2 regions of the Haemophilus haemolyticus genome follow, and region 2 is predicted to be linked to the other one. Evidence: riboswitches for the same ligand, from Rfam matches in the RefSeq annotation. Region 2 holds a riboswitch; the other holds the start of a gene.

What was found. Region 2 has a riboswitch for thiamine pyrophosphate ahead of DV428_RS07520 (ABC transporter substrate-binding protein). Riboswitches for the same ligand answer to the same signal wherever they lie in the genome.
Region 1: it holds a riboswitch for thiamine pyrophosphate, as region 2 does, so the genes downstream of both, thiB (thiamine ABC transporter substrate binding subunit) here and DV428_RS07520 (ABC transporter substrate-binding protein) in region 2, are expected to answer to the same signal.

Annotation. Positions count from the first base shown of each region.
Region 1 is NZ_CP031243.1:559,255-567,051, reverse strand. It holds gene bioB (biotin synthase BioB) at 1-895, opposite strand, end outside; gene thiQ (thiamine ABC transporter ATP-binding protein) at 1,014-1,661, opposite strand; gene thiP (thiamine/thiamine pyrophosphate ABC transporter permease) at 1,645-3,261, opposite strand; gene thiB (thiamine ABC transporter substrate binding subunit) at 3,266-4,264, opposite strand; TPP riboswitch at 4,317-4,404, opposite strand; gene DV428_RS02945 (EAL domain-containing protein) at 4,443-4,613, opposite strand; gene copM (CopM family metallochaperone) at 4,796-5,173, shown strand; gene DV428_RS02935 (ComEA family DNA-binding protein) at 5,202-5,549, opposite strand; gene ispH (4-hydroxy-3-methylbut-2-enyl diphosphate reductase) at 5,720-6,664, opposite strand; gene lspA (signal peptidase II) at 6,661-7,176, opposite strand; gene DV428_RS02920 (phosphoethanolamine transferase) at 7,246-7,797, opposite strand, start outside.
Region 2 is NZ_CP031243.1:1,555,901-1,563,697, forward strand. It holds gene htpG (molecular chaperone HtpG) at 70-1,950, opposite strand; gene DV428_RS07520 (ABC transporter substrate-binding protein) at 2,073-3,134, opposite strand; TPP riboswitch at 3,183-3,272, opposite strand; gene uvrD (DNA helicase II) at 3,393-5,573, shown strand; gene DV428_RS07530 (ABC transporter permease subunit) at 5,663-6,664, shown strand; gene DV428_RS07535 (ABC transporter permease subunit) at 6,679-7,566, shown strand; gene dppD (dipeptide ABC transporter ATP-binding protein) at 7,576-7,797, shown strand, end outside.

The DNA of each region.
Region 1 (7,797 bases), 980 kb from region 2:
AGAAAATAGAATTTGCACCCGCCATAAAACACATCGCTTGCATTTCTTCACTCATACCACTACGGCCTGCAGAAAGGCGAACATAACTTTTTGGCATAGTAATACGCGCGACAGCAATAGTGCGCACAAACTCTGTCCAATCTAATTCTTCCGCATCGGCTAACGGTGTACCTTCAACCTTAACGAGTTGATTAATCGGCACTGACTCAGGTTGCGGATCAAGATTTGCAAGGCTCGCGATTAATCCAGCGCGTTCTTTGCGGGTTTCATTCATCCCCACAATGCCGCCACAACACACTTTTAATCCAGCTTTGCGCACTTTTCCTAACGTACTAAGGCGATCATCGAAACGACGAGTACCAATCACTTCTGCATAATGTTCTGGCGCGGTATCAAGATTATGATTGTAATAATCTAATCCCGCTTCTTTTAAATCTTCTGCCATACCGTCTTGCAATAAACCAAAAGTACCGCAAGTTTCTAAACCGAGCGATTTCACTGCTTTAATAATTTCTGTGACTTTCTCAATATCTTTTGGCTTAGGACCTCGCCAAGCTGCGCCCATACAAAAACGCCCTGCTCCACGCGCTTTCGCAATTTTTGCTTTCGCGACGATCTCATCAACATCTAATAACTGCTGATTTTTTACGCCAGTATGATAACGGGCTGATTGAGGGCAATAACCACAATCTTCTGGGCATCCTCCCGTTTTGATAGACATTAACGTGGATAACTGAATCGCTCGAGGATTAAAATGCTTGCGATGAACTTGCGCAGCGCGGTAAACCAATTCCAAAAATGGCGTTTCAAATAACGCCTCAACTTTGCAAACAGACCAATATTCAACGCTTGGATGTGGTGTAATGGAGTTAATTTGTAGTTTTTCAGTTAACATATTTTTCCTTTGAAAGTGCGGTGAATAATAACCGCATTTTTGTATCTTAATTCATTCAGTTTATAGGCTAGTATCTATAGCCATAAATAGATTCATCGGTTATAAAGTCTATGCAATTTTACGTCTCTTTTTGCAATTGACTTATCTGACCATTCTCCACCAGCAATACTCGATCTATCGTACCAACTAATTCCGATGGTTGGTGAGTAACAAGTAACAACGTCAGATATTTCTTATCACAAAGTTTAGCGATTAAAGCAAGCATTTCTACACGAAGTTTCTGATCTAATGCGGAAAAAGGCTCATCTAATAACAAGATGGGTTTATCTCGCAACAAACAACGCGCCAATGCCACTCGTTGTTTTTGACCACCAGAAAGAGAATTCGGTAAACGTTGCAAATAATCGCCCAATCCTACAGAACAAGCGACCTGTTCAATTTTTTCTTGCTCAAGTGCGGTTAATTTTAAAGAGGGTTTTAAACCCAACGCAAGATTTTGCTGTACGGTTAAATGAGGAAATAAATTATTTTCTTGAAATAGCATGGAAACAGGACGCTCGTAAGGCGCACTACGCGTATGATTTTTATCGTTTAACCAAATTTCTCCTTGAGCAGGAAATTCAAACCCAGCAATTAAATTCAATAAGGTACTTTTCCCTGCGCCACTTTCGCCAATAATTGCAACACGTTCGCCAGCCTTAACGTTCAAATTAAAGCACATCGGCAAGGTTTTATCATTCAAAATCACATTATTTAGATAAATCATCAGCATCCCTATGTGTGTGAATAAAGGCAAACAATATGCCACAAAGCAATAATAAAATCCCTGCGGTTACAGCTGCATCTTGATTACGATAATTACCTAACTGCTGATATAACAAATGCGGTAAAGAAGTAAACTCTTGATTGCCAAATAACGCAATCGCCGTAAAATCGCCCAGAGATAACGCTAAACCTAAAGCAAAAGCATAACGCAGCGGTGCGCGCAAGGTTTTCCACTCAATCAGATAAAAACGTTGCCAACCTACAATTCCCAGACTATTACACAGATTTTCGTAATAACGCATATTGTTATGAAAAGATGCGCTTAAAATACGTAAAACAAAAGGCATTGCACTTAACGCATTGCAAAATACAACGATAATAAACAAATCAATATTTGAAAAATCACGCTCTTGTAATAATAAAAATAACCCCATTGCGAGCACTAAAATCGGGATTGCCAAAATTACCATTCCTGCATTAATAATAAATTGAGCGATTTTCTGATAATGTAACCATTCTAAACGGCGTGATAAAAGTAGCAAGGCAATCGCCATCGTTAATGCAAGTAATGCGGACAAGGGCGCAATAGAAAGAGAATAGCCTAACGCACGCCAGAGCTGAGAATTATGCCAAACTGTGAGCAAACTTGGTGAACTCAATGCGCTGATAAGAATGTTCAATATTGGCGAAAAAAGAAAAAATACGAAAACAAGCAAGACAAAAACATAGAAAATTCTGACCGCACTTTTAGGCTTCTCAAACCAAGGATTACGATTACTCAAGCCATTTTGATTAGAAGGTGAAAAACGCGATGTTAAGCTGAATAAAACTAAGCAAAATACAAATTGCAGCATGGCAAAAAGTGCTGCTTTTGGCAGATCAAATTCAAATAAAATCGCTTGGTAGATTGCTGTTTCTAATGTTGTATATTGAGGCCCACCGCCTAGTGTAAGAACAACGGTAAAACTGGTGAAGCAAAGCATAAAAATTAAGCTGAATGTGGGCAAACATTGCTGACGAAAAACAGGCCACTCCACTAATTTCACGAATTGCCAACCTTGCAAATTAAGCTGGGCTGCAAGCTGACGTTGCTGATAAGGGATACTTTGCAAACTTTGTAAGAAAAGTTGCGCAGCCAGTGGAATATTGAAAAAAAGATGGGCAATTAAAATACCTGAGAGCCCGTAAATATGTCCCTGCCATGTCATTCCCAAAAGGTTAGCAAACCAAGCTAACCAACCACTAGAACCATAAATGCCGATCAAACCAAAAATTGCAACTAAAACAGGTAAAACAAAGGTTAGCGACATTAATTTTAATAGCCACTTTTTTCCTGAGAATGGTTGATAAAACAATGCTCGAGCGAGGAGCAGACCAAAAAAAATAGATAAAATGGTAGAAAGTAAGGCTTGCCCAAAACTGAAAAAAATCAGATGCTGTAGGTAATCATCCGTGAACCAAGTTTTCCATTGTAATTCATCGCCCAATGCAAAGATCGAACTTAAGGCGCTACCATAAAAAAGAGTAATGAAACTAATGACAACAACACCGCCCACATAATGACGAGGGCGGAGTTGTGGATGATGAAATAACGGCAACATCAAACTATTTTGTTAATGTGGTTTGCCAAGTGCTAATCCAATTTTTTAATTGTTCGGCATTCACCATTGGATTGATTGGAGTTTGAGTTTTTTGTTGAGCTTTAAGCGCATCAAAGTGCGGCTCAATTTCACCTTGAATGACTGGCAACATAATATTGGCTGTCACAATATGTTTTTGTGCCGTAGGTGAAATTAAAAATGCCATAAAATCATCCGCACATTGATTTGGATGGTTGGCGACTCGAGCCGCTAATTCCACTTGAGTGATATGCCCTTCCGCAAAATCTGTCGCTGCATAATTATCTTTTTTCTCAAAAAGTTGGTGATAAAGTGGCGATGTACTGTAACTTAATACTAAATCAGCTTCTCCTTTTAAGAATGCACCGTAAGTATCTGACCAGCCTTTACCTACTGTTACCGTATGCTTATCCAACTCTTTCCAAGCAGATTGAATTTTGTCCGCAGGATAAATTGCATTCATCCAAACCAATAAACCACGACCCACACTGCTGGTGCGAGGATCTTGATAAATTATACGGATATCTTGGCGTTCAACCAATTCTTTCAAACTTTCCGGCGGGTTTTGTAATTTAGTTTTGTCATACACAAAAGCATAGTTACCGAAATCGAAAGGTAAGAAGGTTTTGTTCGTCCATTTAGTTGGTAGATCAAGTTGAGTTAAATCTACTTTATTTGGCGTGAAAATATCTGTTTTTTCAGCTTGTTCTAAAACAAAGTTATCTAAACCTAATACAATATCCGCTTTTGTTTTCTTCCCTTCTAAACGAACACGGTTAAGCAACACACCACCACTTTCAAAAGGCGTAAAATTAATAGCGCATTGTGGGTGCGCTTTTTCAAAATCTTGTTTTACTTTTGGACCAGCTCCCCACTCAGAAGTGAAAGAATCATAGCTATATATATTCACACTTTGTTGTGATTGGGCTAATGCTGCGGTGGAAAAAAGTGCGGTAGAAATTAAGGTTAATTTAAGAAGTTTCATTATTACATCCTTATTTATATCAAAAAGGCAGCAACAATGACGGGAAGGAGATAAGGTTGTATTCCTAGTTTCCTACGTCAGTATTAACTGTTTCAGGTTCACGGGTATGATCTCAGCATATTGCACCCCGACTAGGCTTTTTAGTGTATTAAAATTTACTAAGATTGCCAACGGATTTTTAAAAAGAAATAAACTTTCTACATTTTCTTTCTGAAAAAATAAAAAAGCCCTGTAAAACAGGGCATCCATAAGAGGTTTTAAAATTAAAAAGTGATTCGATTGGGCTTTCAATGCCTAAATCTGTCTGAGCAATGACTTCAAAACCAAAATCAGCTAATACATCTGCCATTTCTTTTACTTTTTCTTTATTGCCCGTGGTAAGTACAAATTTTTGCTTCGTAATTCTGTCCTTCATATCAAACATTGTCTTATTTTAATATCTCACCAAAAATTTTCGGAATAAATATTGACTTTAACCTTAGGTCAAGGTTTATGATTCGTGCTCATTCAGTTATCACATAGGAGAAAAACATGAAAAAACTTATGACTTTTATCACACTTAGCGCTGCTGCAGTTTCAATTTGTGCCCAAGCTAATGAACAACCGCATAAAGCACACATGAATATGCCAATGTCGGCAAGTTCTGCAATGCAACAAGAATTAATGCAAGGTATGACTCAAATGCATCAGAACATGATGGCTGCTATGCAATATCAAGATCCTGATGTTGCTTTTGCAGCAGGTATGTTGCCACACCATATTGGCGCAGTAAAAATGGCGGAAGTTGAATTAAAATACGGAAAAGATCCAGAGATGCGTAAGCTTGCTGAGAATATTATTAACGCACAACAAGCGGAAATTGAACAAATGCAAAAATGGCTTAAAGTGCACAATAAAAAAGCCCTGTAAAACAGGGCATCCATAAGAGGTTTTAAAATTAAAAAGTGATTCGATCACGGTTTCTTTCAAGTGTTGCTTTACCAATTCCTTGCACTTCTAATAACTGTTCAGCACTCGTAAAATTACCGTGTTTTTCACGATATTGCACTATCGCTTCTGCTTTTTTAGCACCGATTCCTGTTAAGGCTTTTTGAATTTCACTAACGGTTGCCGTATTGATATTCAATTTATCACTCACAGTAGCCGGTGCAACTTGAGCCTCAGTTTGAGTAGCCACAACAGGTTGAACAGCCTGCTCTGCAGTTTTTTCCTCAGCAAAAGCCGAAGAGGCAACCAGCGCGCCACACAATACAACTGAAGTAAATAATGTTTTCATTAATTTCATATAGGTTTCCTTTTAATATGAACATGTTGATGAGCATATCAACAGAGCCATTTTTTATGCTTTCAAGAAAACGCTCAAGATTCTTACCGCACTTCTGCGATTCAGATCGCAAAAATTCTTAATTTGAATGAAAAAACAAAGGGCTTATCATTTACAACAAGCCCTTAAGATTAGTTAACTTCTTTTATTCTCAGCTCTTTTGGAACCTCAAAGAACATATTTTCTTCTAAACCTTGTAGTTCTTCTATGGTATTCGCACCAAACTCTTTTAAGCGAGAAATAATCGATTGGACTAATTCTTCTGGCGCAGACGCGCCAGCTGTAATCCCAATGGTTTTCACATCATTAAACCAATCAGCTTGAATATCGGAAGGATCATCAAGAAGCTGTGATTTAACCCCCATACGAGAAGCCAATTCAGCTAAACGATTTGAATTTGATGAGTTTTTAGACCCCACAACCAACACTAAATCTGATAATTTTGCCAATTCTCGCACCGCTTCTTGACGATTGGTTGTCGCATAACAAATATCGTTTTTATGTGGCCCTTGAATAGCGGGATATTTTTCCTTTAATGCAGCAATGGTTTCAGCCGTATCATCTAGCGACAACGTCGTTTGCGTCATAAAGGTTAAATCATCATTTTCTTGCATTGGCAAGCGCGCAATATCTTCTACTTTTTCAATCAGGAAAATCCCGCCATCTTCGTTGCTATACTGCCCCATTGTGCCTTCAACTTCAGGATGCCCTTTATGCCCAATCAGAATCGCTTTTGTTCCTTTTCGACTTGCGCGCGCAACTTGCATATGCACTTTAGTCACCAAAGGACAGGTTGCGTCAAATACTTTGAGATTGCGATCTTTCGCTTCTTGTCGAACCGCTTGAGATACACCATGCGCAGAAAAAATAACGATAGCACCATCAGGCACCTCGCTTAATTCTTCCACAAAAATCGCGCCACGATCACGCAATCCGTTTACAACAAATCGGTTATGTACCACTTCGTGACGAACATAAATCGGTGCGCCATGAATTTCTAAGGCTAGTTCAACAATACTAATGGCACGATCTACACCGGCACAAAATCCTCGTGGATTAGCTAAAATTATCTTCATTTCTGACCGCACTTTTCTGCTTGTTTATCTTGTACTTTTTTCTTTTCGCTCTTAAAAGCATCCAATGCTAATAACCCTGCGCCAATACAAATGGCGATATCGGCGATATTAAACACTGGATAATGGTAAATATCCCAATAGAAATCAAAGAAATCCACGACGAAACCATTGTAAGCACGATCCACCATATTAGCTAACGCCCCACCAATAATGAATGCATAAGCAGAATTTTGGATTTTTTGTTGAGCATTATTTTTTGCTAAAAAATAAACCAACATGCCAGAAATAGCTAATGCTAACAAAATAAAGAAATATTGTTGCCAGCCACTATGATCCGCTAAGAAACTAAATGCAGCGCCATAATTGCGAACATAAGTAAGATTGAAAACAGGCAACACATTAACACTTTCATACAAATCAAATTTTTGTACCACAATGTATTTAGTGAGCAAATCAACCACGAAAGCGACCGCACTTAACCATAAAAACGAAAGCCCTGATTTTTTGGACATACTATTTCCCTTTTAAAAAAATTCCGCTAATTCTAGCATAAGCCGATAAATGATAAAGCACGATCTCATTTACTGAACGGCTTCTGGTAATTTTGCTGGATCATCAGCCAACTCTTTAACATTCACCACTTTCTTCCAATCGAATACCTTAATTTCCTGTTTTTCAGGATGGAAGAAATCCTCGCCTTGTAAATGTTTTTCCTTAATTCCCATCCAATCAGCAAAACCATAAACAAAATTAAATGCAGATTGTGGCGTTTTTATTTTTTCTACCTTTTGGCTATCACTCGAAAACATAACGAAAGGAATTTCATAATCTTGTTTATAAAGATTATTTGGATGCAATGATAAGCCTTTAGAATCCTCATAATGAGCAAGCCCGTGATCAGAAAAGTAAATCACCGAATAGGATTCATTTTGCGCCACCAATTGTGAATTTAATTTTTCTAAAAACTGATCCGTATATTTAATTGATTCTAAATAACAAGACATAGATTGATTAATAAAATAATTTTTAACCTCGTATGGAAGACGCTCACAAAAGGCAGGATGTGAGCCCATTAAATGAATCACAATTAATTTTGGATTCGTAATATTTTCTTTTAAAGCTTTGTCTAATAC
Region 2 (7,797 bases):
AAAAAAGAAAAATCCTCAATCTAATTAGACTGAGGATTTTAACCCTTATACTACTTCATCTCAAATGAATTAACCTAACAACTTATTGATACGTTTAATAAACACAGCTGGATTTTCCAAAGATCCGCGCTCTGCCAACATAGCTTGTTCGAGCAACAATTCTACCCAATCAGCAAATTCAGTTTCATCTGCAATATCAGCCACTTTTTTCACTAAATGGTGTTCTGGATTCAGTTCAAAGGTGTATTTTACTTCTGGAACAGGTTGCCCTGCGGCTGCAAACAATTTCGCCATTTGGGTCGTCATTTGATCATTATCTGTAGAAACCACCGCTGGTGTATCCGTTAAATTATGAGTTAAACGCACCGTTTTCACCCGTTCGCCAAGCAAGTTTTTCACACGCTCAATAAAACTACCAAAGGCTTCATCTTGTTGTTTTTGCATTTCAGATTCTTTATCTGCTAAATCGCCTAAATCCAAATCGACTTTCGTGATACTTTGTAACGGTTTACCGTCGAATTCAGTTAAATAGCTTAACATCCATTCATCAATGCGATCGGAAAGCAATAAAACCTCAATGCCTTTTTTATTGAATAATTCCAAGTGCGGGCTATTTTTCGCTGCAACATAGCTGTCCGCTGTAATGTAATAGATAGCTTTTTGCCCCTCTTTCATACGCGAGATGTAATCTTCTAAAGAGACAGTTTGCTCACTGCTATCATTATGTGTCGAAGCAAAACGCAATAACTTCGCGACAGTTTCTTTGTTAGCAAAATCTTCTGCAGGGCCTTCTTTTAAGACTAAACCAAACTCTTTCCAAAATTGAAGATATTTTTCTGCATCATCTTTTGCTAATTTTTCTAGCATTTGTAATGAACGCTTAGTTAATGCTTTGCGTAATGCAGCCGTAATTTTGTTATCTTGTAGAATTTCACGAGATACATTTAATGGCAAGTCATTACTATCGATTAAACCACGCATAAAACGGAGATAATTCGGCATAAATTGCTCAGCATCATCCATAATAAATACGCGTTGAACATAAAGTTTTAAGCCGTGTTTATGTTCGCGATTAAATAAATCCCAAGGTGCTTTAGCTGGCACATAAAGCAAACTAGTATATGCTTGATTTCCTTCAACTTTGTTATGCGCCCAAGTCACAGGATCAGCAAAATCATGGCTTAAGTGTTTATAAAACTCTTTGTATTCCTCATCGGAAACATCATTTTTAGAACGCGTCCAAAGTGCATCGGATTTATTAATTTTCTCCCATTTTTCACCGCACTCTTTGCCTTCATCATCATATTCTTTCGTTAGCATTTCTACCGGCAAGCCAATATGGTCAGAATATTTACCGATAATTTCACGCAAACGCCATTCGTTTAAAAATTCTTTTTCATCTTCACGTAAGTGCAAAATCACATCTGTGCCACGGGATTTTTTCTCAATATCCGCCACAGAATATTCGCCTTCGCCAGCAGATTCCCAAAGTACGGCTTTATCCGCCTCTTCGCCAGCCGCTCTAGTTTTTACAGTCACTTTATCTGCCACAATGAAAGCTGAATAAAAACCCACACCAAACTGCCCAATAAGCTGGCTATTTTTTGCTTGATCTTGACCAAGTGCGGTTAAAAATTCTTTTGTTCCTGATTTTGCAATCGTCCCCAAATGATCAATTACTTGCTCACGAGTCATACCAATGCCGTTATCGCTAATTGTGATAGTGCCTTTATCCGTATCAAAGCTCACGCGCACACGCAAGTCGCCATCGCCTTCATATAAAGCAGGGTTGGAAAGTGCTTTAAAGCGTAATTTATCTGCCGCATCAGAGGCATTAGAAATTAATTCACGTAAAAAAATCTCTTTGTTGGAATACAAAGAATGAATCATTAATTGGAGTAGTTGTTTGACTTCAGATTGAAAGCCACGAGTTTCTTGATTTTGTGACATAATTTTTTCCTTCATAAAGATAAAAATTGAACGTCACAGATATAAGAATAAAAAGAAAGATTTCAAGGGGGAAAGAAAAATACGGTGAATTTTCACCGCACTTTTTCTTGGGCTAACATCAATTACTCTTTTCTTTCCTTCACATTTTCAACCCAGCGTTCTATTAATCGTTTCGCCTCTTGATCTGAACCAAATTTGATGAAATCAATATCAATCAATTTAAGTTTCGCAGGATCTGAAAGATGTGGATGCGCTTTAGCATGAATATTTGTTGGCAGTTGGTAAGAATCCGCATCACGCCAAGGAATTTCTTGGGCTTCAGCAGAAAGAACAAAATCGACAAAGCGTTTAGCATTATCTAAATTGCGTCCATTTTTAATGATACTGACTGCCCCTAACGTATAGCCTGTGCCTTCGCAAGGTAAAGCACCAATAACCGGTGCGCCTTTATCCTTTTCACGCACATAAGTATGCATAAAACCAATATCAACAGCGGCTGCGCCCGTAGAAATATTAGCCGTTGCTAATCCAGTTTTCGTGTATTGAGCAATGTTTTTGTCAAGTTCTTTCAAATAAGCAAAGGCTTTATCTTCGCCCATAATTTCAATTAAAGTTGTAAGAATAGTGTAGCCAGTGCCCGATACTCGAGGATCTGGATATTGAATTAACCCTTTAAATTCTGGTTTTAATAAATCAGCATAACATTGAGGTTTCGCGATATTTTTTTCAGCTAGCAGTTTTTCATTCATCCCAATGCCAAGCTCCATAAGATAAATAATCGACGTGGTATCGCCACGTTGTTCCGTGAGCTTTTTGAATTGAGGCATAATTTCTTTTTGCAGAGGCGAACGATAAGTTTCTAACAAACCAGCATCTCGAGCTTGAAAGTGCGGTTCCAATGTACCACCATACCACACATCTGCTTGGGGATTTTCTTTTTCGGCTTTGATTTTGCCTAATACAGTCCCTGTGCTATTACGCACAAACTGAGTGTCCACATTATATTTTTTGCTAAAAGCGTGAGCGACTTTTTCACAAGTCGTGTTTTGGACGCTGCAATAAAGCACTAATTTGCCTTCTGCTTGAGCAGGAGTTGATAAACTTAATCCTAATAAGCTGCAACCAAGCATGCTAGAAAGTGCGGTCAATTTAAAAGAATTTTTTAAAGAAAAAGAGAGTGTCATGATGCATCCTTACTTATATAAATACAGAAAAAAGTAAGTCAGCCCTTTAAGGAGGAGAGATTAGTTTCCTACGCCAGTGCTAACTGTTTCAGGTTCACGGGTATTTTCTCAGCGATGCTCGCACCCCGACTAACCGCGAATCAATATAAGTTGTAATACTATTTTTGTAAAGTCGGATAAGTTTATGATTTTCTTGATTGTGATATAAAAAAATTAGACTTATAATTCCTGTAAATTTGAACAGATAAAAATTTCATCATGGATATTTCTGAATTACTTGACGGACTTAACGATAAACAACGCGAAGCCGTAGCTGCTCCTCTTGGTAATCACTTAGTGCTAGCGGGTGCAGGCTCTGGCAAAACCCGTGTATTGACGCACCGTATCGCTTGGTTAATTGCGGTAGAAAATATTTCTGAGGGCAGCATTATGGCTGTGACGTTTACCAATAAAGCAGCAGCAGAAATGCGTCATCGTATTCAAGCTACCCTTGCCAAACACGCACAACATCAATTATTTGGTATGTGGATTGGCACCTTCCACAGCATTGCCCATCGTTTATTGCGAGCCCATCATTTAGATGTAGGATTACCACAAGATTTCCAAATTTTGGATTCAGAAGATCAACTGCGTTTAATTAAACGGTTATTAAAATTACATAATTTTGATGAAAAAGCTTTTCCGCCTAAACAGGCTTGTTGGTACATCAATAACAAAAAAGATGAAGGATTGCGACCAAACGACATTGAAGATTTTAATGATCGCCAAGAACGTGAATGGATTAAAATTTATCAGATCTATCAAGACACTTGCGATCGCGCAGGATTGGTTGATTTTGCTGAATTATTAATTCGAGCCTATGAATTATTTGAGAAAAAACCATTAATTTTGCAACGTTATCAACAACGTTTTCAGCATATTTTGGTGGATGAATTTCAAGACACCAATAAAATTCAATATAAATGGATCAAAATTCTTGCTGGAAAAACAGGCAAAGTCATGATTGTGGGCGATGATGATCAATCTATATACGGTTGGCGTGGCGCACAAATCGAAAATATTCAAAAATTCTTGAAAGATTTTAAAGCCGAAACAATTCGTCTTGAACAAAATTATCGTTCTACCGCCAATATTCTAAACAGTGCAAATGAATTGATTGCCAATAATAGTGATCGTCTTGGTAAAAATTTATGGACAGAGGGAGAAAAAGGTGAGCCTGTGGGTATCTATGCCGCTTTTAATGAATTAGACGAAGCTAAATTTGTTGCCTCACAAATTCAGGATTGGGTAGAAAATGGCGGAAAACTTGATGATTGCGCCGTGCTTTATCGCAATAATAGTCAATCACGGGTTATTGAAGAAGCCTTAATTCGTTGTCAAATTCCATATCGTATTTATGGCGGTATGCGCTTCTTTGAACGCCAAGAAATTAAAGATGCGTTAGCCTATCTTCGTTTAATTAATAATCGTCAAGATGATGCGGCTTTTGAACGTGTCATTAATACGCCAACCCGTGGCATTGGCGACCGCACTTTAGATATATTGCGTAACTTAACACGGGAACGCCAAATTACCTTATGGCAAGCAGTACAAGTCGCAACACAAGAAAATATGTTGGCTGGGCGAGCCTCAACAGCATTATTGCGTTTCCAGGAATTAATTAATTCACTACAACTTGATACTGCAGAAATGCCGCTTTTCGCACAAACTGATTTTGTGATTAAACATTCAGGTTTATATGATATGTATCAACAAGAAAAAGGCGAAAAAGGCGAAGTTCGTATTGAAAACTTGGAAGAATTAGTTACCGCAACCCGTGAATTTATTAAACCTGATGATGCGGAAGAAATGACCGAACTCACTGCCTTTTTAACTCACGCTTCCTTAGAAGCTGGCGAAGAACAAGCCTCGCCTCATCAATCCTGTGTAGAAATGATGACATTGCACTCTGCGAAAGGCTTAGAATTTCCTCGTGTGTTTATGGTGGGCGTAGAAGAAGGTTTATTCCCAAGTTTCCGTTCTTTTGAAGAACCTGGGCGTTTAGAAGAAGAACGTCGTTTAGCTTATGTGGGTATTACTCGCGCGAAGAAAAAACTGACCATCTCTTATGCGGAAAGCCGTCGGTTATATGCCAAAGAAGAACGCCATTTGCCATCACGTTTTATTGCAGAATTACCGCAAGAATGTATCCAAGAAATTCGTTTACGAGGAACTGTCACGCGTGCGATGAACCTAGCAAAAGTTGGTTCAGTATCTCCTGTCGGTACAAATGAAAATGAATGGAAAATGGGGCAAAAAGTTAAACACGAAAAATTTGGTTTTGGCACTGTGATTAATGTGGAAGGATCTGAAAATAACACGCGGTTACAAATAGCGTTCCAAGCACAAGGCATTAAATGGTTGATTGCGCATTTGGCAAAATTGGAAAAAGTGCGGTAGAATCCAAGAGCATTATATTTTTTACCGATTAATTTCTTTGAAAAGTGTGGTAAATTTTTACCGCACTTTTATTATCTATGAGTGATGGAATGTTTAAATTTGTATTCAAACGAATCTTAATGGTGATCCCTACTTTTATTGCCATTACTTTTATTACCTTTGCCCTTGTGCATTTTATTCCTGGTGATCCTGTGGAAATTATGATGGGGGAACGCGGCTTAACGCCAGAAGTACATCAACAAATGATGCACCAATTGGGTTTAGATTTACCTCTTTATCAGCAATATTTCCACTATATTGGCAATGTAATTCAAGGGGATTTCGGTGCATCATTCCGCACTCAACAACCTGTCCTTACTGAATTTTTTACGCTTTTTCCTGCCACCGCTGAATTGGCATTTTTTGCGTTATTTTGGTCATTATTAGGCGGCGTTATTTTAGGCACAATTGCTGCAGTAAAAAAAGATAGTTGGATTTCTCACACCGTTACAGCTGCATCGCTCACAGGTTATTCTATGCCAATTTTCTGGTGGGGTTTAATTTTAATTTTATATGTTTCGCCACAACTCGGTTTACCACAAGGCGGGCGTTTAGATAATGAATTTTGGATCGATACGCCAACAGGATTTATGCTTATTGATAGCTGGCTTTCTGGTGTTTCTGGTGCTTTTGAAAATGCAGTGAAATCTTTAATTCTTCCTGCCATCGTATTAGGTACTGTTCCTCTTGCCATTATTACGCGTATGACACGCTCTGCGATGTTGGAAGTATTAGGCGAAGATTATATCCGCACGGCAAAAGCAAAAGGTTTAAGCTATACTCGAATTGTTATTGTTCACGCATTGCGTAATGCGTTAATTCCTGTTGTCACTGTGGTGGGATTAATTGTAGGTCAATTACTTTCTGGTGCAGTTCTCACAGAAACCATTTTTTCATGGCCGGGAATTGGGAAATGGATTATTGATGCTATTCAAGCCCGTGATTATCCAGTGTTGCAAGGTTCTGTACTGATTATTGCAACCATTATTATTGTGGTAAATTTAACCGTCGATTTACTTTACGGCGTGGTCAATCCGCGTATCCGTCATTAATTGTGGGAGAAATTATGTCTGACACGCCTTTAACTTTCGCGCCAAAAACACCTTTACAAGAATTTTGGTTTTACTTCAAACAAAATCGTGGCGCGCTAATTGGTCTAATTTTTATTTTGATTGTTGCCTTAATTAGCATTCTCGCGCCTTATATTGCACCTTTTGATCCAACAGAGCAAAATCGTACCGCACTTTTACTTCCCCCTGCTTGGTATGATGGCGGTAATCCAGCCTATTTACTCGGCACAGATGATATTGGGCGAGATATCCTTTCTCGCATCATTTACGGAACGCGAATTTCCGTTTTTGCGGGATTTGTCATTGTATTACTATCTTGCGCCTTTGGTACCAGTCTTGGCTTGATTTCTGGTTATTATGGCGGCGTGCTAGATACAATTATTATTCGCCTAATTGATATTATGCTCGCGATTCCAAACTTACTTTTGACGATTGTGGTCGTCTCTATTTTAGAGCCATCACTCGCCAACGCCACTTTAGCTATCGCCGTTGTATCGATTCCTAGCTATGTGCGTTTAACTCGAGCAGCGGTGATGAATGAAAAAAATCGTGATTATGTCACCTCGTCTAAAGTCGCTGGCGCTGGTGTTCTTCGCCTCATGTTTATTGTGATTTTACCAAACTGTTTAGCCCCCTTGATTGTGCAAATGACAATGGGAATATCCAATGCTATTTTAGAGCTTGCGACACTTGGTTTCTTAGGGATTGGTGCAAAACCACCAACACCTGAACTTGGCACAATGCTTTCTGAAGCTCGTGGTTTTATGCAAGCAGCAAACTGGTTGGTTACAATTCCTGGCTTAGTTATTTTATCTTTAGTGCTCGCCTTTAACTTAATGGGTGATGGCTTGCGTGATGCACTTGATCCAAAACTCAAACAATAGGAAAACAGAATGACATTATTAGACGTAAAAGAACTTTCTGTTCACTTTGGCGATAAAAATACGCCATTTAAAGCAGTGGATCGCATCAGCTATCAAGTCGCACAAGGTGAAGTGCTTGGCATCGTGGGAGAATCGGGGTCAGGAAAATCGGTGAGTTCTCTCGCAATTATGGGACTAATTGATCATCCCGGACGTGTATCGGCAGAATCCTTGCAATTTGAAAACACTGAT